One region of the Kurthia populi genome, then DNA from elsewhere that is predicted to be linked to it. Evidence: riboswitches for the same ligand, from Rfam matches in the RefSeq annotation. Region 1 holds a riboswitch; each other region holds the start of a gene.
What was found. Region 1 has a riboswitch for cobalamin ahead of cobJ (precorrin-3B C(17)-methyltransferase). Riboswitches for the same ligand answer to the same signal wherever they lie in the genome.
Positions count from the first base shown of each region.

Region 2: it holds a riboswitch for cobalamin, as region 1 does, so the genes downstream of both, metE (5-methyltetrahydropteroyltriglutamate--homocysteine S-methyltransferase) here and cobJ (precorrin-3B C(17)-methyltransferase) in region 1, are expected to answer to the same signal.
Region 3: it holds a riboswitch for cobalamin, as region 1 does, so the genes downstream of both, nikA (nickel ABC transporter substrate-binding protein) here and cobJ (precorrin-3B C(17)-methyltransferase) in region 1, are expected to answer to the same signal.
Region 4: it holds a riboswitch for cobalamin, as region 1 does, so the genes downstream of both, ACFSY7_RS03640 (CbiX/SirB N-terminal domain-containing protein) here and cobJ (precorrin-3B C(17)-methyltransferase) in region 1, are expected to answer to the same signal.

Region 1 is NZ_JBHUOR010000131.1:40,445-46,499, reverse strand. It holds gene cbiQ (cobalt ECF transporter T component CbiQ) at 1-486, opposite strand, end outside; gene ACFSY7_RS15935 (energy-coupling factor ABC transporter substrate-binding protein) at 473-772, opposite strand; gene ACFSY7_RS15930 (energy-coupling factor ABC transporter permease) at 772-1,518, opposite strand; cobalamin riboswitch at 1,637-1,821, opposite strand; cobalamin riboswitch at 2,050-2,226, shown strand; gene cobJ (precorrin-3B C(17)-methyltransferase) at 2,391-4,028, shown strand; gene cobK (precorrin-6A reductase) at 4,041-4,805, shown strand; gene ACFSY7_RS15915 (precorrin-8X methylmutase) at 4,795-5,490, shown strand; gene ACFSY7_RS15910 (cobalt-precorrin-5B (C(1))-methyltransferase) at 5,492-6,055, shown strand, end outside.
Region 2 is NZ_JBHUOR010000040.1:73,524-79,578, forward strand. It holds gene ACFSY7_RS07770 (M60 family metallopeptidase) at 1-348, shown strand, start outside; gene metE (5-methyltetrahydropteroyltriglutamate--homocysteine S-methyltransferase) at 397-2,682, opposite strand; cobalamin riboswitch at 2,832-3,009, opposite strand; gene ACFSY7_RS07780 (SpoIIE family protein phosphatase) at 3,255-4,391, shown strand; gene ACFSY7_RS07785 (CheR family methyltransferase) at 4,530-5,357, opposite strand; gene ACFSY7_RS07790 (ATP-binding protein) at 5,357-6,055, opposite strand, start outside.
Region 3 is NZ_JBHUOR010000106.1:10,365-16,419, reverse strand. It holds gene ACFSY7_RS12150 (DUF6877 family protein) at 931-1,080, opposite strand; gene ACFSY7_RS12145 (hypothetical protein) at 1,210-1,434, opposite strand; partial or broken gene ACFSY7_RS12140 (AsnC family transcriptional regulator) at 1,446-1,559, shown strand; cobalamin riboswitch at 1,587-1,764, shown strand; gene ACFSY7_RS12135 (hypothetical protein) at 1,922-2,101, shown strand; cobalamin riboswitch at 2,240-2,384, shown strand; gene nikA (nickel ABC transporter substrate-binding protein) at 2,528-4,138, shown strand; gene ACFSY7_RS12125 (ABC transporter permease) at 4,197-5,135, shown strand; gene ACFSY7_RS12120 (ABC transporter permease subunit) at 5,132-5,914, shown strand; gene ACFSY7_RS12115 (ABC transporter ATP-binding protein) at 5,911-6,055, shown strand, end outside.
Region 4 is NZ_JBHUOR010000019.1:25,305-31,359, reverse strand. It holds gene ACFSY7_RS03675 (LrgB family protein) at 1-107, opposite strand, end outside; gene ACFSY7_RS03670 (CidA/LrgA family protein) at 104-478, opposite strand; gene ACFSY7_RS03665 (LysR family transcriptional regulator) at 597-1,481, opposite strand; gene ACFSY7_RS03660 (aldose epimerase family protein) at 1,493-2,509, opposite strand; gene ACFSY7_RS03655 (hypothetical protein) at 2,905-3,063, shown strand; gene ACFSY7_RS03650 (hypothetical protein) at 3,074-3,538, shown strand; gene ACFSY7_RS03645 (hypothetical protein) at 3,624-4,103, shown strand; cobalamin riboswitch at 4,160-4,332, shown strand; gene ACFSY7_RS03640 (CbiX/SirB N-terminal domain-containing protein) at 4,467-5,657, shown strand; tRNA gene ACFSY7_RS03635 (tRNA-Thr) at 5,817-5,887, shown strand.

The sequences.
Region 1 (6,055 bases):
GTACGTTAATTCACATAAATCAACAAATACAATTGGGAATTTTAGTTTTCGCATCGCATAGGTAATGGCGGTAATGGGTGTCGTCAGCGTTAAAAAATACAAACAACTAATGCTTGCGAGCACTGAAAAAAATAAATGATAGGCCGTATGAATACTTGCGGTGCCGATGAAAATCGTCACACCAAAGACGGTCCAATCCGCAACATGGCTCGGTAAATGAGTGGCGGTTGTAAAAGAAATTAAAATTCCTGCAAGGCTCGATAATAAGAAGAAGCCGGGTAGAAGGAGCAGTTTAAGATACGTTATTAGCGGAATTTTTGCGGCAATTAAAATGAAAACACTCATTACGAAAAACGTAATGAGTGAAATCAGCACATCTTTTGTTGAAATGGCAAATAATAAAAATACAAATGAAAAGGCCATTTTTTCGAGTGGATGCACCGTCGCTAAACGATTAACGTAGGCGTATTGATCAATGGGAATCATGCAGATCCTTGTCCACTTTTTTTGAGCGTCCGCGCATTAAACCGCAGAAGTAACCGATAAATCCTGCACCAATTGCCGCTTGTAGTGCAAATAATAAACTTTCAATTTCGCCACTTGGTGGTTCCCAAAGGCTTGAAAACCATGGCTCATAATCTTTGTTGATTTCAGTAATGGCCGCTTCCGCTTCACCATCAGCGCCACCAAACTCAGCGCCTTTTTGAAGGAATAGTGGCACAATGGCTAAAATAATAACGATGGCGATTAATAAGAGATTTTTTTTGAACATTATGCCGCCTCCTTATTTTTTTTGAAAATATTTAATGCTTTTAATTCAGCAATATTGTATTTACGTAAGAAGTTCATGACAACAACGGTTAATAATCCTTCGCTAATCGCAAGTGGAATTTGTGTGAAGGCGAAAATGCTCGCAAATTTACCGAATGATGCGAAAATACCACCAGACTCAGCTGGGAAGGCAAGTGCTAATTGGAAGGATGTCACTACATATGTACCGAGGTCACCAAGCATCGCTGCTAAAAAGACCGCAACAGAGAACGACCAACCAACTTTTTGTGCGCCTTTAAAAACATACCACGCAATGATTGGACCAGCGACTGCCATTGAAAAAGCATTGGCGCCAAGTGTTGTCAGGCCACCATGCGCAAGTAAAAGTGCTTGGAATAGTAGAACGATAGAGCCGACAACACTCATCGCAAGCGGTCCGAATAATACCGTACCAAGGCCCACACCTGTTGGATGTGAACAACTTCCTGTCACAGATGGTATTTTTAGTGCAGATAAGACGAATGCAAACGCGCCAGATAAACCAAGCATCATTTTTGTTTCGGGATGCTCTTTAATCGTTTTCGTGATTGAACGAATCCCTAAAATAATGAATGGTAGCGCGAGTACCCACCAAAAGATGGCCCATTCGACTGGTAAAAACCCTTCCATAATGTGCATCGCATTCGCCCGCGTTGGTACGAGCAGTAAAATGGGCGCGAAGTACATTAATTTTAATAATTTTTTCATGCGAAATCCTCCTTATAAAAGTAGAGGAATGTACGAAAAAAGCCTATCTCCATAACGGAAATAGGCACAAAAAGACAGCATTCATCGTAAGTTTGTCTTTCGTACACCTATCCTCGTAGGCCGAATTGATTTTACGGCAGGTCTCCTGGCTTCGCGTCAACATTTCATTACACCTTCCCATCGTCTAGACAGTGGCATACGCAATGAAACTCAGCATCACAGTTGCGGGACAGCACTTGTTTTTCACAAGTTTCCCTTTTAAGCGAATAATTGATTATCCGCACCGTAAAATTGTATATAATTTTTCGACATTTCGTAAAATAGCTTATCATTGTCGTGGAAATTTGCCAATAACAATTTTTATTTCAATTTATTTGAAATTAAAAAAACTGTATCAATACAGAGAAAACGCTGTAATTTCAAGCGATTTATGTGAATTTTCTTTTGTACTATAACATCATAGTAAAAAAAGATTTGAAAAGTAAGATAATTACCGATATGATGAAAACAAGATTTTTTAAAAACTAAATACTAACGATACATTTTAGAAGTGCCTCGTTGTGAGGATAATAGGGAAAATGGTGAGAAGCCATTACAGCCCCCGCTACTGTAAGAGTGTTGAGGTCATCAAATCCATTGGCTAAAGCTGAGAAGGGATGACGTCATAGACACTTGAGTCAGGAAACCTGCTTTTAAAATCGGACAAAACTTTTCGGAGGGAGAAGCTTTTGGACAAACTTTATTTGCAGTATTTTTTAAATTTGCAAATTTTCAGTATGTTCAGCCTTTTATTCTCCGGAATAGAAGGCTTTTTTTGTTGTCTTCATTGTCCGAATGGGGAGTTGTGAGTGACAAGAAATGGAGGAAGTAGCATGGCACAGGGTAAATTATTCGTCGTCGGGTTTGGACCAGGGGACTTTCAACATATTACGAATCGTGCAGTCGATGTACTGAAAATGAGTGATGTGGTGATCGGGTACAAAACGTATGTCGATTTAATCAAAGATTTAATTACAGCAAAAGCAGTTGTCAGTACAGGGATGACGGAGGAAGTATCACGTGCACAGGAAGCGGTGAAGCAAGCAGAGGCCGGCGAAATCGTATCCGTTATTTCAAGTGGTGATGCGGGTGTATATGGTATGGCAGGGCTTGTGTATGAAGTGTTAATCGAAAAGGGCTGGACGGAAGAAACGGGTATACCGGTTGAAATCGTGCCAGGTATTTCGGCAATCAACTCATGTGCATCGTTACTTGGTGCACCGGTCATGCATGACTCATGTACGATTAGCTTGAGTGACCACTTAACACCATGGGATTTAATTTCAAAACGAATTGAAGCAGCCGCAATGGCGGATTTCGTTATTGCACTGTACAACCCGAAAAGTGGTCGTCGTACGCGCCAAATCGTTGAAGCACAGCGTATTTTACTTGAATATCGTCATCCGGATACACCAGTTGGCCTGGTAAAAAGTGCGTATCGTGATTCACAGCATATTACGATGACGACCTTATCGGAAATGCTGACGCATGACATTGGCATGTTGACAACCGTTGTTATCGGGAATTCATCAACATTTTTCTATGATAATAAAATGATTACGCCTCGTGGCTATCAAAAGAAATATACACTAGGCGAAGAAAAGCAACCGCTTAAGCCGCATCAGCGCTTGAAGAAGGAAGCAGAACCATGGGCAATGGATCAGGAGACAGGGCGTTCTTATGAGCCCGTAGCACCTGCACCAGAAAAAAAGCCTGAGCCATTAAAGCCTGCCGAGTCGGCCCTATCTTTAGCGGAGGAGGCACTTGGTTGCTTAGGTGTCGAGGTTTTTGAGCCAAAGCACTATGTGCATCAGAAAATGGAATCGATTTTTGAATTAGCCGTTAGTCCAGGTGTGGCTAATAAAAAAATTACGCCACAGCAAATGATGACACTCGCAGATGTTGTCGGTGAAAAAGGCACGATGGAATATACGCCAGAGCATGAATTCATTTTGCGCATTCCAACGACGGCCCCTGAGCTTATTACGGACCGTTTGAAGGAATCAGGCTTACTAGTTTCACCATACGGCGACGTGGCACGTATTAAAGCGTGTGATTTCTGTGATGGTGAAAAGGCGGATTCAATTCCATATGCAGAGGAGCTACACAGCGTTCTTGGCGGTATGAATTTACCGAAGGAATTAAATATTGGCTTTAATGGCTGTGGGATGGCATGTTACCGCGCGGTGATGGATGACATTGGGATTGTCTACCGTAAAGGGGCCTTTGATGTCTTTATCGGCGCGAAGCCAGTTGGTCGTACCGCGCATCCTGGTCAGCCCGTTGTCGAAGGCTTATCAAAAGAGCAGCTTGTGCCAATGGTAGAAGGGCTTGTGGCGGAATATAAAGAGAATGCGCATCCAAATGAACGATTATTTAAATATTTCAAACGCGTGAAGAAACTAGGCAACTTTGTCTATCAGGATATTGCACCGAAAATTAAAATTGCTCCTGCACCATGCGGAGATTAGGAGATAAAGCGTATGTTATTTTTAGCTGGAACAAGTGATGCTCGTGCACTCGCTGTTCGTCTAGCTGCACACTATGATGTGCTTGCAACCGTCGTGACCGATTCGGCGGCGAAAAGCTTAACAGATGAAGGCATTCCTACCTTTGTTGGGCGTTTAACAGCTGAGGAAATGGCCGCAAAGGTGAAAGAACGCGGTGACGACATGATCGTTGATGCGAGCCATCCATTTGCAGAAGAGGCGTCAAAAAATGCGCAGGAAGCTGCGAAGTTAGCGGATGTACCGTATTGCCGCTATGAGCGTACATCAGAGGATTTTACAAATCCACTCATTACAGCGGTTGAAACGTATGAACAAGCGGCAGATGTCGCACTCGCTCGTAAGGGGAACGTTATGCTACTAACAGGCAGTAAGACGTTGCAAATTTTTGCAGATAAATTAGTTGGTGTTGACGGTATTCGCATGATTGCGCGTATGCTACCGCGTCTAGACAATATGGAAAAATGCGCCGCACTTGGCGTTGAACAAAAAAATATTATTGCGATGCAAGGACCGTTTTCTCGTGAGCTGAATGAGGCGCTATATAAGCAGTTTGACACGACGCTAATGATTACGAAGGAAAGCGGAAAAGCTGGCTCCGTAGATGAAAAAATTACGGCGGCGCTTGATTTAGGCATCGAGGTTGTACTCATTACACGACCGAAAATTCAATATGACAATGCATTCGACACATTTGAAGCAGTCGAACAATTTATAGGGGGAATTTTACATGACAAATGATACAGAGCAAAAAGAATTATTTATCAATACCGATAACTTCAATACGGATTTTACACCGCTTACAGTTGAGCCAAACCGTATTTATGACTATAGCTTTGAAACGATTTTAGAAGAGTATGGTCCACATGATTACAATGACGATGAATGGTCAATTATTCGCCGTATCGTCCATGCTTCAGCGGATTTTGAATTAGGAAAAAGTGTAATTTTACATCCGGATGCGATTCGTGCAGGTGTGGAATCAATTCGTGCAGGTCGTCCGGTTATTGCTGATGTGCAAATGATTCAAAGTGGCTCAGGACGTAAACGATTCCAAAAACATGGCGGCGACTTATTCTGTCATATCGCCGATGAGGACGTATCAAAAATGGCGAAAGAGCATAATACAACGCGTGCGATTATTTCGATGCAAAAAGCGGCTCGCTTACATGAAGGTGGTATTTATGCCATTGGGAATGCGCCAACTGCTTTACTTGAACTGATTCGTTTAATTCGTGAAGGCATCGCAAAACCAGACTTAATTATTGGGATGCCGGTTGGTTTCGTATCAGCGGCTGAGTCAAAAGAAGAGCTTGCGAAAGTAACAGAAGTACCATTCATTACAAATGTAGGGCGTAAAGGCGGTAGTACGGTAACTGTTGCAGCGCTAAATGCGATTTCGATTATGGCGGATCGTCAAGACTAGCGTGGAGAAACGAAAGAAAAAAGACCCGAAAGATATGCGCTCGGGGTATACGACCGGCGCCTGTGCAACGGCCACCACAAAGGCCGCACTTATTGCACTACTGACGGGCGAGGAGCAAGAAACGGTAACTATTTTTTTACCGGTCGGCAAGTATGCGACATTTACGATGGAACATACCGTACATGTTGGGGATGCGGTGCGATGCGGCACAATTAAAGATGCGGGCGATGACCCGGATGTGACGCATTTAGCACTTATCGAATCGACCGTATCGTTTATCGATGGGGAAGACGTTGTACTAGATGGTGGCATCGGTGTAGGGCGTGTCACAAAGCCTGGTTTACCGGTGCCTGTAGGGGAGGCAGCCATCAATCCAGTACCACGAAAGATGCTACATGAAGTCGTAAATGAAACACTTGCACAATTTGGTGTGAAGCGTGGGGTGAAGGTCGTCATTTCTGTTCCGGCAGGAGAGGAATTGGCGAAGAAAACACTGAATGGACGTCTAGGAATTCTAGGCGGCATTTCGATTTTAGGCACGCGTGGCACCGTCGTACCATTTTCA
Region 2 (6,055 bases), on a different contig from region 1:
ACGGTTAATGACGAAACACGTAAGGAAACGAGTAAATATGCGCAGCCGAAGAAATTATGGTACTTAAACAATAAAGTTTTAGACTATAAGGGAACCGGCTTTAGTACAGGTGTGAAACCAAATGTGACAATGACGCATAGTACAACGAAAAATGTACTTGGTTTAAGCATGGATGATGCACAAGCAACGCATTTACTTGGCTATGAAATTTATCGAAATGGTGAATTAATTGCATTTACGGCGAATCCGAACTATACGGATGAAACGTCGGAAGCGGCAACGTATGATATCATTGCTTATGATAAAAAATTAGGTACGACAAAGGCAACAACAGTAAAAGCACAATAAAGAAAAAGGAGAAAGCGCTAAACTCGCGCTTTCTCCTTTTTTAGTCGTTTAATTCGTTTGTAATGTTTTTTTGCGTAATGCTTTTGCTGCTTCGACCATATGTTTTAGTGAGGCAACGGTTTCAGGTTCCTGGCGTGTTTTTAGACCACAGTCTGGGTTGACCCAGAAATGATTTGCTGGAATGACCGCAAGACTTTCTTCTAAAATCGTTGTCATTTCATCTGCTGATGGGACACGCGGGCTATGGATATCATAAACACCTAAGCCGATACCATACGGATAAGGATTTTCTTTTAGTGAATGAATTAATTCGCCGTGGCTACGTGATGTTTCAAGTGAAATGACATCGGCATCAAGTGCGGTAATAGGGTCAATAAAGTCATTAAACTCACAATAGCACATATGTGTGTGAATTTGTGTCGTAGTATCGACGCTTGACGTGGCAAGCTTGAAGGCATCAATAGCCCAGTTTAAGTAAGCTTGCCAGTTGTCTTGACGCAGCGGTAACCCTTCGCGTAGTGCAGGCTCATCCACTTGGATAATGCGAATGCCCGCTTCCTCTAATGCATGAATTTCTTTTCGAAGTGCTAGGGCAATTTGTGCTGCGACTACATCACGTGGAAGATCATTTCGAACGAATGACCAGTTCAAAATCGTGACAGGCCCAGTTAACATACCTTTCATCCATTTATCGGTATGTTGCTGTGCAAAGACGGTTTCTTTTACAGTCATTGGCGCAAGCCAGTCGACATCACCGTAAATAATTGGCGGCTTAACACAGCGTGAGCCATACGACACCACCCATGCAAACTTAGTGAATGCAAAGCCAGCTAGTTTTTCACCAAAGTATTCAACCATGTCCGTACGTTCAAATTCACCATGTACAAGAACATCTAAATCAATTTCTTCTTGTAAGGCAATCCAGCGCAATGTTTCAGCATCTAGTTTTGCTTCATATGCCGAGTCGTCTAAATCGCCACGTCGCCAAGCAGCACGCCATGAACGGACTTCTTTTGATTGTGGGAAGCTGCCAATTGTTGTCGTTGGGAATAATGGTAAATGAAGTGCCTGTTGTTGTAATGCAAGACGTTCTGTAAATGGGACGGTACGCTTAAAATCTTTCTCTTCTAACTTAGCAAGTGCTGTAGACACGCTTTCATTTTGACGACTTGCATGATTTTTTAATGCTTCAATACGCTTCATGCTAGCAGATACCGCCGTTGGTGTTGGCCACTCACCGCTTTCGATATAGCCACTTACTTCGACAAGTTCACCTAATTTTTCATCACTGAATGCGAGTGCATCTTTTAGTGTATCGAAGAGCGTTGTTTCATTCGCAACGGTCACCGGGCAGTGCTGCAAGCTACAAGAGGGTTGCAGCCAAATAGCTTGAGGTGATACAAGTGTTTGAACGGCTTGTACATCTTGTGCAACTTCCTGTAAATTACTTGCCCAAATATCACGACCATTAACCACGCCAAGTGCTAATGTTTTTTGTGGTGGGAAGCCATGCTGACGAAGCGCAGCTAAATTTTCTTTTTTGCCATGAATTAAATCTAATCCGATACCAGCCACTGGTAAATTCGTGATGCGTTCAAAATCTGTTAACGCTTCGAAATAGGTTGTCAGCATCACTTTTGCTTGTGGCACAGCCTCGACAAGTTGTGTATAAATAACTTCTGCTAAGCGACAATCTTCCTCTGATAGGGCAGTAGTCAAAATCGGCTCCTCTAATTGAATCCACTCTGCTCCAACATCTACAAGTTGCTGTAAAACCTGTGCGTAAAGAGGCAGTAGCTCCAATAAATAGTGGGCAAGTTCTTTATCACGATAGCCTTTCGTTAATTGAGAGAAGGTCATTGGCCCGATTAGTGTTGGTTTCACGTCAATATCAACCGCTTCTTTTGCCTCTAAGAACCAATCTACATAATGATTATGATTTAATTTCAGTTTCGCGCCCTCGTATTCGGGAACGATGTAGTGATAATTAGTATTGAACCATTTTGTCATTTCGCAAGCGACCGTGTCAGTCGTACCACGAGCCATCGCATAATATGTAGTAAGAGAAGGTACATCTTCTAGTGAGCGATAACGAGATGGGATTAAGTTAAAAAGAAATGCAAGATCGAGCATACGGTCATACATCGTAAAATCACCAGATGTTACTTGCGTTAGGCCGAGTTTTTGTTGTTTTTTTAAATGGGTAATGCGTAATTTTTTCCACTCTGCTTGTAATGTATCTTCGCTAATCGCTTGTTTCCAAAATTTTTCTACGAGACGTTTCCATTCGCGGTTTTCTCCGATATACGGGTAACCAATTGTTGTTGTAATCATGTATATTCCTCCTTTGGTGTATTACATAACTCCAAATAAAAAAGCTATTTCAATTAAGAAATAGCGGAAGAATCTATGCATTATTAAAAAAGTCGAATCCTTTTGACCGACCATCGCACAGAACACCGCCCATCTCCACGTGAGCCTTTGGTGTGTACTCAAAACAGGCAGGTCTCCTGACTTATCATCAACATGCTTAAAGCCTTCCCATTTACACAGTGGCGAATTTTTAAGCACTCCGAATTACAGTTGCGGGACAGCGACGGATTCACACCATACTTCCCTTTTAAGCATGTTCTCACATGCACCGGTTTGTAACACGTTATGTAATTGAACAATACTATAGCATATATTTTTCAGAAAATAAAATATATTTTGAAAATGAGCAGAATTTTACTTAAAACCATCTAAAACAATACGAGATGAATTATTTGATGTTATACTGTAAGAAAACATCGCTACACCCAATAATTTATACATAAAACGTAGTGTGCGAAAAACTTAGGTATATAGTATAACGCCAGATAATGGGCTGTTTTAAAATACTTATAGAAGAAATTAGGAGGGATACAATGACGATTCTACTAGTGGATGACAACAAGGTAAATCTATTTGTCATGGAGAAAATTTTAAAAAGTGCTGGGTACGATAATTGTGTATCTCTGACATCAGCTCAGGCACTGTATGATTATTTGAAAATTGATGAACTAAAGTATAAGCCAGATTCAGTGGATCTAATTTTATTAGACATTATGATGCCAGAAATTGATGGTATCGAAGCGTGTCGGACGATTCGTCGTGATGAGCGTTATAAAAATATCCAAATTTTATTTACAACTGCACTTGATGATAAGAAAAAATTATCAGAAGCACTTGGCGCTGGTGGTAATGATTATATTACAAAACCAATTAACAAAACTGAATTACTAGCGCGTATGGATGTGGCGCTCCGTTTAAAACAAGAGCTGGATTGGCATATGATTCATGATGAAAAGATTGAAAATGAATTAAATTTAGCAGCACATGTGCAGCGCAGTTTATTAAGTGAACCTTTTACTGATGACAAGCTTGCTGTACAAGTGGCGTATAAACCGTCATTTAATTTAGCTGGGGACATGTATTACTGGGAACAAATAGATGAGGATCGCTATGCCGTAATGTTATTTGACATGATGGGGCATGGTATTTCGGCTTCCCTCGTTTGTATGTTTATTTCATCTGCGCTGCGTGATAGTGTGAAGAAACGTGTAAAGCCGGCTGAAGTGATGATCGAATTAAATCGCTATATGTCCTTATTGCATACAGATAAAGAAAAAATTCCATACTACTTTACAGGTGTTTATATGCTAATTAATACGAAGGAAAAAACGATTGAGTATGTCAATGCAGGGCATCCGCATGGCTATGTGTGGCTGAACGAAGAAGAACTTGTACATTTGAACAACAATTCCTGTGCAATTGGCTTTTTCGATGATATTGATGTGAAATCACAAACGATTTCATACGAAAACTCGGCGCAAATTATTCTGTTTACAGATGGTGTGCTAGAGGCGATGCATCCAGATGAATTTGAAGCGGAGCGACGTATGGATAAGCTTGCTGTACAAACATTATCACTTGATAAACCATTACTTGATTATGTTATTCCGCGTGAACAGCAAGAGAATCAACCAGATGATATGTGTATGCTTGTGATTCAGGCAAATTAAAAAGAGGCTTTGACATATGTGTCAGAAAAGCCGCTCCTATGAGCATAAGAAAAACCGGAATCGCGCTGTGGCGCGGTTCCGGTTTTTCGTTGTGAACGCTAAAAAAGGAGCATGACGTGTTTTGTCCCAGCCTCTTTTTTAGTCATAGATTTTTTGATAAATTTTTTCATTCGTAATCGTTTCTTCAAATTTAGGCATAATATCTGAGAAGCGGAGCGATTCTTTTGCACCGAGGCAAAGGAAGCCACCACGTGATAGACTATCGTGGAAAAGCTTATATACTTTATTTTGAAGTGGTGGTGAAAAATAAATCAATACGTTACGACAAATAATTAAGTGAAATTCATTAAATGATTGATCTGTCACTAAGTTATGCTGTGCAAAACTAATTGATTCAAGAAGCTCCGGTTTTATATACGCAAAATGACTGTCCGTATAATAATATTCAGAGAAAGCTTGGCTACCACCCGCAAGCATATAATTTTTCGTATAGTTTTGCATTTTTTGAATGGGGAACCGGGCAGCCTGCGCACGCTCAAGTACGTCCTCATTCATGTCGGTTGCGTAGAGAGTAGCTTTATCAATCAACCCAAGCTCTGTAAGTAAAATGGCGACGGAAAAAACTTCTTCTCCCGTAGCGCAGCCGGCATGCCAAATACGAATGTCATCTAATTTTTTAAAACGCGGTAAAATGTCTTCGCGTAATGCTCTGAAAAAGCTAGGGTCACGAAACATTTCCGTGACATTAATCGAGAAGTCATTTAATAATTCTTTGCGTATTTTCTCATCATAGATTACTTTTTCCGTTAAACGAGAGATGTTTGGTAAATGCTCGAGTGCTAGACGATTATGCACTCGACGTGTAATAGAGGAGCGATTGTACTCTCTAAAATCATAAGAAGTTAATTGATAAATCGCTTCTAATAAAAGTGCTACCTCTAATTCTTCAGTTGCCGTTGTTTCCATTACATCACCTCAGTAGTTAACCAAACACGTAAAACAGAGAAAAGTTGCTCTAAGTTTAGTGGCTTACTAATATAATCGGTTGCACCTGCAGCAATGCATTTCTCGCGGTCTGATTTCATTGCTTTCGCTGTTAATGCAATAATCGGTAGCTCGATATTCATATCTTCGCGTAAAATTTGCATCGTATCATAACCATCTAGTTCAGGCATCATAATGTCCATTAAAATTACATCGACATGACGGTCCTTCTCAATAAAGTTTAAACATTCACGACCATTACGTACACTATCTACAATCATGCCATGTTGTTGTAATGTTTTTTCGAGTGCAAAAATATTGCGTTCATCGTCATCAACAATCAACACGCGCTTGTTTTTAAAGAAATTCTCTTCTACAATAGCTGGCATGTCAGTTTGAGTCGCATCAGGTGTTTCTTCTACTGATGGTACTTCAAAGATTGATTCTGCTGGCATCTCGACATTATTCGGTAAGCCCGTTGGTAAGCTAGGAATATAAAGTGTAAATGTACTACCCTCACCCTCCGTACTATCGAGTGTAATAGTACCACCAAGTAGTTGCGCAAATTCTTTACAAATGGATAGACCAAGACCTGTACCGCCATATTTACGAACAGTTGCTCCGTCTGCTTGTTGGAAGGATTCAAATATAAGCTCATGTTTTTCTTTTGGAATACCGAT
Region 3 (6,055 bases), on a different contig from region 1:
CTTTTGATTATTTAAACAGCACCTCTTTGCATTTTGATGAATGGCAATAGAGAACTTTTCCCAACTGGCACATTTGATACGCAAGTTACAGTTGCTCGGATCTCTTTTACTTGAACCCGAAGAGCCGCCTACGCTTCTAATGTTTCCCCTCTATACTTTGTTGTGTTGATGATGTATTCGTTATCTCCTGTTCGTTGAGCAATTGCTGTTGCATATGAAAAAAGCGTCCCTCCTTGAATCGTGATCGTATCTGATGGAACGGATAATTTCCCTTCAAGCTAGTGTGCAATGGCTTTTTCAGCTTTCATGGTGAGCCCTCCTATGCAAAACGAGCTGGCAGAACAACACTTGCTGTTGGCTCGAATGTGATAGTTTGTGTTTGGTCGTCAATTACTTTAACTGGAAATTCGCGCACCGATTTGCCATCGAGTGTAGCTTGCGAAAAGCTTACAACGTCCCCTACTGAAATTTATTCTAAAGAATCAATTGCGCTAAATGTTATTGCTGACCAACCTGTGATACCTTTAGTGTTTACCATTAACATAATAAAAATCCTCCTAAGATTAACTGTAGTTATATTTTGTAAGTGTAGAAATCTATATAGATGCTAAGATCTTCTTCGACTGCTTGTTCTGGAAATACGGACCAATCCATTCTTTTAATAGAGAGGGATAATCCATACTTCTCTAAGATATAAAGAAGTGAATCCTCAATCATTCGAAATACGCAGCCCGCCGTATTCCTCTTGAATTTTTTAGATAGTCTATTGAAGTATTCTGTGGGGACGTTGTACAACCTTACGAAGCAGGAAAATTTAGTGTCCGCTTCATTAACTTCTAACGTTTCCAATACCGTATGTGCTATACGCAAAGATTGCGAATATACATAGTCGAAAAATTTATCTGGGAATTCAAGTTCATGCGACACAGCCTAAACGCAAAGCTCTTTGGCTGCGCCAATCATCTTTAAGAAGTTGATTTGTGTGCGCACATAATGTGAATTCTCTAGGCCACCAGCTTCAAACCAGTCGTGCAAGCGTTTGTTGACATCTCTTGCAACGTATACCGGTACTTGCATCATCGCATCGTTTCAGTTCTTTTAGAATCATTTCATTTTTAATAGTCATTAGTAAATCCCTATTCAATAAAGAATGGAGCTTGTTTGTTCAATACTGTAATTAACTTTAGGCAGATGTTAGCAGTACTAGAATTATTGAAGTCTTTGTTCAAACCATTTACTTTGTTCTTTTTGCGACTCTACAAGCTCTTCATTTGATTCCAAACACCATGTAGTTAGGCCGAAAGAGATAGCCCAGATACATGCATAAAAGAAGTCATATGTAAGCAGATAGTAAATCGATTCAATGGCATTGTAGATATTGGTAGCCCACGTAAAGCGTTGAAGTAAGCGTGAGCCGTTAGATGATGTTGTCATGCAGTTCGCCCTCTGTTGAAACATTGGAGCAATTTATTGATGCTTCGATGGCATATGCTAAGCCATCGACGAATATTGTGCTGTCATGTAGCTCGAAAAAAAGTATTTTACCATATACTGAATAAATAAAATACGATACAATAGAGGTAATAACATAACGTGTATGAGCTGGTGCGTGTGAGAGCATGCTTAAAAGGGAAGCGCGGTGAAAATCCGCCACTGTCCCGCAACTGTGATTCGGAGTCTTTTATGATAAGCCACTGGGAAACTGGGAAGGCATAGAAGATGTGGATGAGAAGTCAGGAGACCTGCCAGTATCTAGTACACACCAAATGCCTACGTGGAAATAGGCGGTGTTTTGTGCGAAAGTATCGTGGTGTAAGATAGGCCACTTATTTGACTATGCATAAAAATCCAGCGCTATTTCTTTATTGAAATAGCGTTTTTTGTTTGGCTTATGTTAAATAAAAAATGAGGAGTTTTACAAATGAATGAAAACACGTATGTAGATCAATTTTGGACAATGATTTTAAACAACCAGGTAGCAGGTGTATATTCTACAATGCAGGATATGCAAGCGGAATTAGTTGACGACCATCCACAAGAGCAGCAATTGATTATGCAGGCTTATGAAATTGTACGCCGTGAGTTAGTAGGACGTAGTTAAATAAAAATGTACAAAAAGGAAGTAGACATGTTTTTTCTACTTCCTTTTTGCGTTCTTCTAGTAAGTTATTACAGAAATAAAGGAACTATTTAAAAGCCGTTGACGATAGATTTTATAGTGTGCTATAGTAATGGGAATTTCATACAGACTGTTTCAAGTTCTTCTCTCATTTAAATGACGTGGAAGGTTAAAAGGAAAATAGGTGTAATTCCTATGCTGTCTCGCAACTGTAAGTGATGTTTTCATCATAAGCCAGAATGCCTGCTTGTTACAAAGATTCATTGCAGAACTACGAAAGATAGGGAGATGGATGGCATGCTAATTTTGTCCTTATGACAGACTACATATTAAAACCATCCCCTACTTCAGGGGGTGGTTTTTTATTTCATAATAATGTTAGAGCGAAAAAATGATAAGGGGATTGACATGAAAAATAGATGGCAATGGATAGCACTATTATTCGTAGTAGGGCTTATAGCAGGATGTTCAACTAACACGACATCTAGTTCAAAAGATGAAAATACAAAAGCAACGAGTCAGCAGAATACACTAACATATGGATGGCCACTTGATGTAGGACCTTTAAATCCACATGCTTATTTACCAAATCAAATGACTGCACAAGCAATGGTTTATGATTCGCTTGTTTCGTATAATGACGACGGTACAATTGCACCAATGCTTGCGAAAAAATGGGCTATATCAGAAGATGGTAAACAATATACATTCTATTTACGTGAGGATGTAAAATTTTCGGATGGCTCTACATTTAATGCAGATAATGTTATTCGAAATGTGAATGCTATTATGAAACATAAAGATGATCATTCATGGATGGGATTAGTTCGCCACATTAAAGATTTCAAAAAAATCGACGACTATACAGTGAAATTACTATTGGACGAAGCCTATTATCCTGTATTAAATGAATTAGCATTTGTTCGACCATTTCGATTTTTAGGAGATGAAGGCTTCCCAGCTGGTGATGACACAGCAAAAGCGATAAAAAGCCCTATAGGGACAGGGCCGTGGGTATTAAAAACATATAAAAAAGACGAATATGCTATTTTTGAACGTAATGACTATTACTGGGGTGAAAAACCACCTGTTAAAGAAATTAAAATAAACGTTATACCAGATGCAGAATCAATTGCATTAGCATTTGAAAATAACGAATTAGATATGATTTACGGACGAGGCGTTATTAGTTTAGATAACTATGAGTATTTAAAAGCGCAAGGATACCATACGGAAATTTCTGAGCCGATGTCAACGCGTGCGTTATTATTTAATACACAATCAGGTCCATTAAAAGAACGTTCGGTTCGACAAGCTTTTCAATATGCGATAAATAAAATGCAAATGGTTGACAGTATTACAAATGGAACAGAAATGGTGGCAGATAAAATTTTCTGGAACAATATTCCATATGCGGATTTCGACCTAGAAACCATTTCTTATGATGTAGAAAAAGCAAAAAAATTATTAGATGAAGCGGGTTGGAAACTACCAAAGGGTGCGACAATTCGTGAGAAAAATGGACAAAAGCTTCAATTAGAATTGATGTATATTGCAACAGATGCTGTACAAAAACCAATGGCTGAATTAATGCAGGGGGAATTGGCTAAAGTAGGTATAGAGTTGACGCTGCAGGGCGCAGATGTCATGGTCGGACTTGAAAAATTAATGAATGATGAGACAGATATTAATTTTTGGCGTACAAATGGACCACCGACAGATCCACATAGTTTTATGAATGAATCATCGACACCTAATGCAAATGCAGTATATGAAGCAAAATTAGGATTAAAAGATCATAAAATATTGGATAAAAAAATGCAACAAATTTTAACAACAACGAATGAAAAACAACGCGCTACATTGTATAAAGATGTCTTAACAGAGCTTAATAAGGAAGCACTATTCTTCCCGCTATCATATGAAACAAATTTGGTCATTACACAACCGACGATGAAAAACTTTAAGCCAAGTTCATCAGAATATGATTTACCTTATCAACAAATGAAATTGAAATAATGAGTGCAAAATCCGTGATAATTCGCGGATTTTGTTTTTTATAAACGGGGAGATCATCATGAGGTATTACTTGTTTAAACGATTATGTAACATACCATTAACATTATTTTGTGTGTCTATATTGACCTTCTTATTGATTCGACTTGTTCCGGTAGAACCAGCAGAAGTTATGCTACGTATGGCTCACACAGCGCCAACTGAAGAATCATTAGACGCTATGCGTACGCGATTAGGAACAGATCAACCACTAATCATTCAATATGTGACGTGGATACGAGGTGTCATACAACTTGATTTTGGTACGTCATTTGTAAGTAAACAAGCTGTTGCAACAGACCTTTTTGCAAAACTTCCAGCGACAGCTCTATTAGCATGCGTATCTTTTTTATTAACGGTATTAATTAGCATTCCACTTGGCGTTATGAATGTGCTGACGAAATCGCGTTTACTTAAAATTGTAGGGCAATTTTTTGCACTCTGTTGTGTATCCGTACCGGTATTTTGGCTAGGCTTTTTATTTATTTATGTAGGCTCTTTGAAGTGGGGATTATTTCCATCTCATGGCATGGGCACATGGCAACATCTTTTTTTGCCAGCGTTAACATTAGCAATTCCAACGATAGGATTATTTAGTCAATTGATTCAACAAACAATAGTAGAGCTACAACAAACTTCGTTTATGCATTATGCACGTGTGCGAGGAGTGAAGAACAGAACGCTTATAAAATATTATGCGCAACATTTATTACTTCGTTTATTGCCGCTTCTAGTTGTAACATTTGGAAGTTTAATTGGTGGAGCTATTGTAGTTGAGCAAGTCTTTAGTTGGCCAGGTCTAGGACGCTACCTAATTGAATCTGTTATCAATCGGGATTATCCAGTTATCCAAGCGTATGTAATGATGATTGCTTGTTGTTATTGTGTGCTTACGTTGCTTGGGGATATTGCCCAACAAGCATTAGATCCATGTTTACGTTTGAAAGAGGTGTCTCGATGATTCAAAAAATAAGTTTAATTTTATTAGGATGTATTAGCATCATCGGTTTGTTGGCACCTTGGCTTGTTCCAAATGATCCGCTTTATGTAGATATTACGAAAAAATTAAGTGCACCTTCTGTAGCATACCCGCTTGGAACAGATCAATTAGGACGTTGTATTTTTTCTCGCTTGTTAATGGGAATTCGTTATTGTTTAGGTACGGGCGTTATAATTATGGGATTATCTGTTAGTGCGGCTTTACTAATTAGTTCTGTAGCTGTGTGCAAAGGTGGAAAGGTCGATAGTTGGTTCATCCGTATTTGTGATATGTTACTGGCTTTCCCTAATGTCGTTTTAGCATTTGCATTAGTTGGCATGCTTGGAGCAGGTTTGAAAAACATTATAATTGCCATAACTTTTGCACAAACCGTATATTATGCACGTATTTTCAGAAGTTGGTTATTAACAGTTAAACAACAAGATTATATAGCAGCAGCAAAGCTTAGTGGTACGAAAGGATTTTGGTTATTTAAGCGTCACTTATGGCCCAATATTAAGCATACATTGTGGACCTTTATAGCGCTTGATATGGGGAAGGTATTACTAGAAATATCTAGTTTTTCATTTATTGGGTTAGGTGTCCAAGCACCGACTCCTGAATGGGGCATGATGGTTAATGAAGGTAAACAATATATTCGCCAGTACCCTGAAATGACCTTATATCCTGGTCTTGCAATTATGAGTATTGTTGTGCTCTTTTATTTAAGTGGAAATGGTATGAGGAGGAATATAAGATGAGTGTTTTAGAGGTCAAGAATTTAACAATTCAAACCAGACAGAAAACAGTTGTATCTCAAGCCACTTTCTCAGTTGATGCTGGAATGATTTTAGGAATAATCGGTGAAAGTGGTAGCGGAAAATCGACACTTTGTAATGGCA
Region 4 (6,055 bases), on a different contig from region 1:
GGACAAATTAGAAGAGGAGAGAGCCATATTTTTTGGTAGTGGGCATAGACCCATTTACTTGCGTAAAAAATTAAAATTGTACCGACTAAACTAGCTGCAATCATCATTTGGAGACATCTCCTTTCGCAAAACGTTCTGCAACGACACCAGTACTTGCCATGACCACAACAGTCCCTAATACAATGACGACAATTAGTTTAATGCCGATGATACCAAAAATTTCATCATATTGAATAACACCAACTGCGGCAGGGACGAAAAATAATAATAATTCGCCAGTTAAAAAGCTTGCACCAGCATCCACCCAGGCCAGTTTAATAATATGTGCTTTTAAACAAATAAATAATAATAAGAGACCAATAATACTACCTGGAATCTGGATATGGAGAGCTGCGCTAAGCCATGTGCCAATAAGCAAAAATCCCCAAATGAAAATAATTTGAACGATAATCTGAAGTGCTTTTTGAAGGACTTTCAACGAAATCACGACCTTTAAATAACGCGCTTTTTTTAAATAATATGCTAGCGCTTTGTTAATTCGTTATTCAGTGTATAACAAAAAGCTACATTCGTAAAATACATAATTATTATCATCATTATTCCAAATTGGAATTCTTTTTCACGTAGTCAAGAAATGCACGCATTGCCTGTGAACGGTAGCGATCTTTTTTTAAAATGAAAGCAATTTCCCATAAAATTGGCTTCTCTAATGGAATCATTTTCACCACATTGGGATTGGTTTTATGCGCAAATGGTTCAGGGAATAAGGCGATACCTAAATTATGTTCAATCATTTGGCTAATAAATTCCCACTGTGAGCTTTCAAAAGCAATCGTTGGTTCAAAGCCAAAATCTTCACATTCTTGAATGATACGGTCATGCAAGGTAAAGTCTTCTGAAAATAGCAGCAGGGGCTCATTTTCTAAATCACGCATTGAAATAGTAGATTTTGTTGCTAATGGATGGTCATTATGAACAATGACGTACACATCTTTTTTTACAAAAGGAATACAATCATAGTCTTCATCGTGAGCAGGTAGCATCACAAAACCACCATCTAAATCACCAGATAAGACACGTTCTTTGACGATGTTAGCGCCGATTTCATCTAATTGAAATGAAATATCTGGGAAGAGTTGTTGGAAGCCCTTCATGATTTGAGGAAAAAATAAAATACCGATAAGCGGCGGCATGCCTAATGTTAAATGACCCGTTTTTAAATGCTCCATATCTTCTAATGCTAAATGGACTTCATCCACCATTTGAATAATTTGAATAGCGCGCTCAAATACAACATCTCCTGCATCGGTTAATTGAACATGTTTACTCGAACGATCGAGTAATGTTGTGCCGAGTTCAGATTCGAGCTGACGAACCATTTTTGAAATCGTCGGTTGTGTAACATGCAGTTTATGTGCTGCTTTTGTAAAACTTTGTTGTTTTGCGACTTCGGTAAAATAGGTGAGTTGACGAACATCCATAAATAAGCCTCCTAAAGCGTAGTGAAGCGGAAATTTGTTGTGTAGTGATAGCGTTGATTGGCTGCAAGCTCAGCGTCAAAGCGTTTTTTGAAATGAGAATAGGGAGCGAGCTGTGTTTCAAAGCAAATCGCACTTTGTTTTTTAGCTTGTAAATGCTCTGTAAGAATCGCCGTTTCATCAATATTATTACCACTATAAATAACCGCAAATGGATAGCTTGTTTCAACAGTTAAAACGCGTCCAACATGTGGCTCAACCAAGCGGATTTGTGGCTGCTGCGGTAATAAATGAAAGGGATGGTCTAAGCCACCTCCACGTGTAAGCTGCACGTCATCTTTATCGAAAAGGTGAGCGAGCAGTTGTGGCTCGCTAAAGTCGAAGGAAGAATTACGTGTGGCCTTTGCATAGGTTGGAATCGAATCTTCGGCGAGTTCCAAATAATAATCGCTTTTTACTTCTAATAAGTGGTCACCAATTGGTTGAAAAGGATGACCACTTAAATTGAAATAGCTATGATTCGTTAAATTTAAGACCGTTTTTGCATCGCTTAATGCGTCATAGTCAATACGAAGTTCATGCGCTTCATTAAATGTCATCGTCACATTGACGTCGACATTTCCAGGGAAGCCATCAGAGCCAGCATCTGAGTGTAACGTAAAGACAACAGAAATATCATCAGCGCGCTCAATAATTTCGTAATTCCATAGCAGTGAGCTGAAATTACCATGGAGTAGGTGAGTGCCTTCATTTGCCGGTAGCTGAATTTGTGCCCCGTTTATACAAATCTGTGCTTGCTCAATACGCCCTGCATGACGACCGATTGTAGCGCCGAGTGCCATATCATTATTTAAATACTGCTCAATGTTTTCATAACCAAGCACGACATTACCTAATTGGCGCTCTTTATCAGGCACCCATAGCGCAACGATAGCAGCTCCAGCGTTTGTAAGCACAATATTAGCGCCGTCCTTTGCATTGAGTGTAATGGTATGAATATCTTGTGTAACGGCATTGACAACGTAGTTCATTTTAACAGCTCCTCTACAAATTCATTCCTTTTTTTCAGTATACTACAAGACTTCAAGAAAACGAAAAATCGAACATTATGTGAAGCTATAGTAAATTTGGCAAAATTCGGTATAATAAATGAAATCAATGATAGATGGGAATGATTTACATGACGATGACACAACCGGTATTTTTTGTATTTTTGTATTGTATCATGCTCATCATTGTAAGCATTGATGGATTGCTTCAGTATAAACGGTACAAGGCGGTATTATATGGGGAGCAGGTGAAACAGCCCCTCCTTGGGATACTTTACACCTCTTTACGACAACATCGCTTTCTCCGTATTGTGGTTGAATTTTGTTTGAAATTTGGTATTTATTTTTATGCCTATTTGCTATATCCCTACAGTTGGATGCTAGCATTATGTGCATTGCTTATAATCGGGCGTCTGTACGTGCTATGGATGCCAATGGGAAAACTACGTACAACGAAATGGGATTTTATTACGCTGTTTGTAGAGCTAATCTTTTTAACATTATTCACGGCTTCATTGCTCGTATATGAAGCATAGGAGGGATACAATGCGTATTATCTGGACGGTGTTTCACGATGATGAACTTATTGAAAAGGGTGAGTTTAATCAGTTTTTTTGGCGAGGTGGTCAATTTGATGTCCTACTAGAAGGCAATCGAAAACTATCGATTGAGTCAAATGTTAATCATGGTATTCTAATAGAGGATATTGCAAAGTCTTTAATAAATGCTTTGCATACAGATGACCCACAAACCTTTCATACGTATAGTACATCAAAATCCTATGATGTGATTTTTTTAGGGCGCGTCCTGGAGTTTCGTAATTTTGATCCGGATACATTAAAAACGTTAAAGCGTACGATGCTGCCGAAGTTAGCGTTTATCGATGCATTTACGTATGCATTATGTAGCTACTTAAAGCTACTAAAGGAGCGCAATGAAGCCATCGAGCAAAATGAACTTTTTATACGATTAACTGTGCAATTACAAACATTGCAGCAATTAACAATGTAATGATAGCGCAAGTGCGGAGGAAAGCCGTGCTTGCGCTATTTTTTTTCAGCTAGTTCTTTTATAATGAACAATGGAAGGTGATTTTTTGAGTAAATTAGCGTGGTATATTTCATTAGCAATCTCATTATTTGGTGTCTTTGTTGTGCGCTATTATTTTACATTAGCGCCGGATGAGTCATTAAAAAATATAAATCCAGCATTTATTCCGCTTGTCTTTGTTATTCCATTTTTACTGATTAGTTTATTCATTAGCTTTGTCATTGGCTCCCGTTATTTTGCGCAAGCGAAGGGACAACAAATTGTAAGCTATATCGTCGTGTTATGCGTTATTTTGGCACTTAGTACATATCTAGAATACACACAAGTACAGGCGGATTTGACTGCCTTTGGTGGTGGTATCGCTGATAAGGGTTCGCTTATTTTTAATTTTCCTATATGGAATAGCTATACAAATGGCTGGTTCGTCAATGAAATGATTTTCTTTAGCCTGCAAGCTATCGCATTTGGCATCGGTTTTTTCAAGCGACATACTATTGAATTAGCACAGCAGGAGGGAGGCGAATAGCCTCTCTTTTTTTATAGAGCTATTTGATTTTTCAAAATTTAATGCTAAAATGAAAGCAATTCAATATGATGAATGGCGCTAATTCTTAGCTTAATAGGGAAATCGGTGAAAAACCGATGCTGTCCCGCAACTGTAACTTGGAGTGCTTTACAAAAACCACTGTGTAAACGGGAAGGTGTAAAGTACGTTGAAGAGAAGCCAGGAGACCTACCATTTAATCTTCGATGATTCACCCTACGAGGATAGGTGCGGAATAAGCAAAGGTTATTTGCGTTTTTTTAGTGCACTTTTTATAGGGGAAAGTGTCTTTTTTTATGCTTTCTATCCTCTGTGTGGGAATCAACAACATGAGGGGGAGTTAGCATGACAACGTGGAATTTAACGAAAATGGAGCGTCATTTAATGATTTGTAACGGAGCTACTTGTATGGGAGCTGGCGCAGAAGATGTCACGCAACAAATTCGTGATGAAATTCGTACACTAAAATTAGATGAGGTTATTCATACGTCACGGACACGCTGTAATGGACGTTGTAAAGATAAATGTGTCGTAATTGATTATCCAAAAGGTACTTGGTATTCTGTGCAGCAGGAGCAAACGGCGCGTAGTATTGTGCAAGGTAATGTAGCGCGTGAGGCGATTATTTATGAAATGGTAAATGGCGAACGCGTGCGTCAAGAAGGGCATATTAAAGGCATTGAAAAATATCGTAAAAAGCGCGCCACAAAAAAGACAGCGGTATTATTTGTTGGGCATGGTAGCAGACTAGAAGCGGGGAATGAAGAAGTGCGTTCATTTATTCGTCAAATGAAGCCAGCGATTGATGCCAATTTATTAGTAGAGACATGCTTTTTAGAATTTGCGAATCCTAATATTGAGGACGGTATTCAAGCGTGTATTGAACAGGGAGCGGTTGAAATCCATGTGATTCCAATTATTTTATTACATGCCGGGCATTCTAAATTACATATCCCAGCAGAAATTGAAGAGGCAAAGGCGCAGTTCCCAGAAATTCGTTTTACGTATGGCCAAACAATCGGTATTCACCAAGCAATTATTGATATTTTAAAGGCTCGTTTAGAAGAAATTCAATTTGATGTGTCGATTCCTCATAAAGATACGGCAATTTTATTGATCGGTCGTGGGAGCAGTGACGAAGATGCTAAAATGGATTTCTATAACATCGCATCGATTTTACAAGCACAGCTGACTGTTTCAACTGTAGAATGTGCTTTTATGGGTGTAACAACACCAACTGTGGAGCAAGGCATGCAAATCTGTCTAGCGCAAGGTGCAAAACAAGTCATTATGTTACCATATTTCTTATTTACAGGTATCTTAATGGAACGAATGGCCTTAATGGCGCAGCAATTTTCTGATACAAATCCAAGCGTTTCGATTGAGTTAGCCTCTTATTTTGGGTATCATCCAAATTTACAAACGGTATTATTAGAGCGCTTGCAGCAAGCAATCGATGGCACGTCAACAGGCATGCAAGATTTAGCGAATTTCCGTGAATACGTGAAAGAAAATGAGTATGTTCATCATCATTAAGGGTGCACAAAGTAATTTTCTTAATAGAACAGCAGTAAAAGCGTTAAAGTAGAAAAAAGTTAAATAAACAAGAAGTGTGTTTTTCTGACAGGAATATTGTATAAAGTACAAAAAAGAGTATAATAATAGTTGTAAGTTACATAACTAATTTACCTATTTGCCTACTTAGTTTAATGGTAGAACAACGGTCTCGTAATCCGTAGATGAGAGTTCGATTCTCCCAGAAGGCATATCTTTGTTCAATTACAAAGCATCATAAAATTTAGAAAAAGTCGATAAACGTTGATATAACAGCGTTTATCGGCTTTTTTGTTTTTTCAGTATGCTATGGAGAATGCATTAAAACAACTTAGAATATCGTAGCATAGTGACCAAATAGTGACCAAAAAAATGAAATA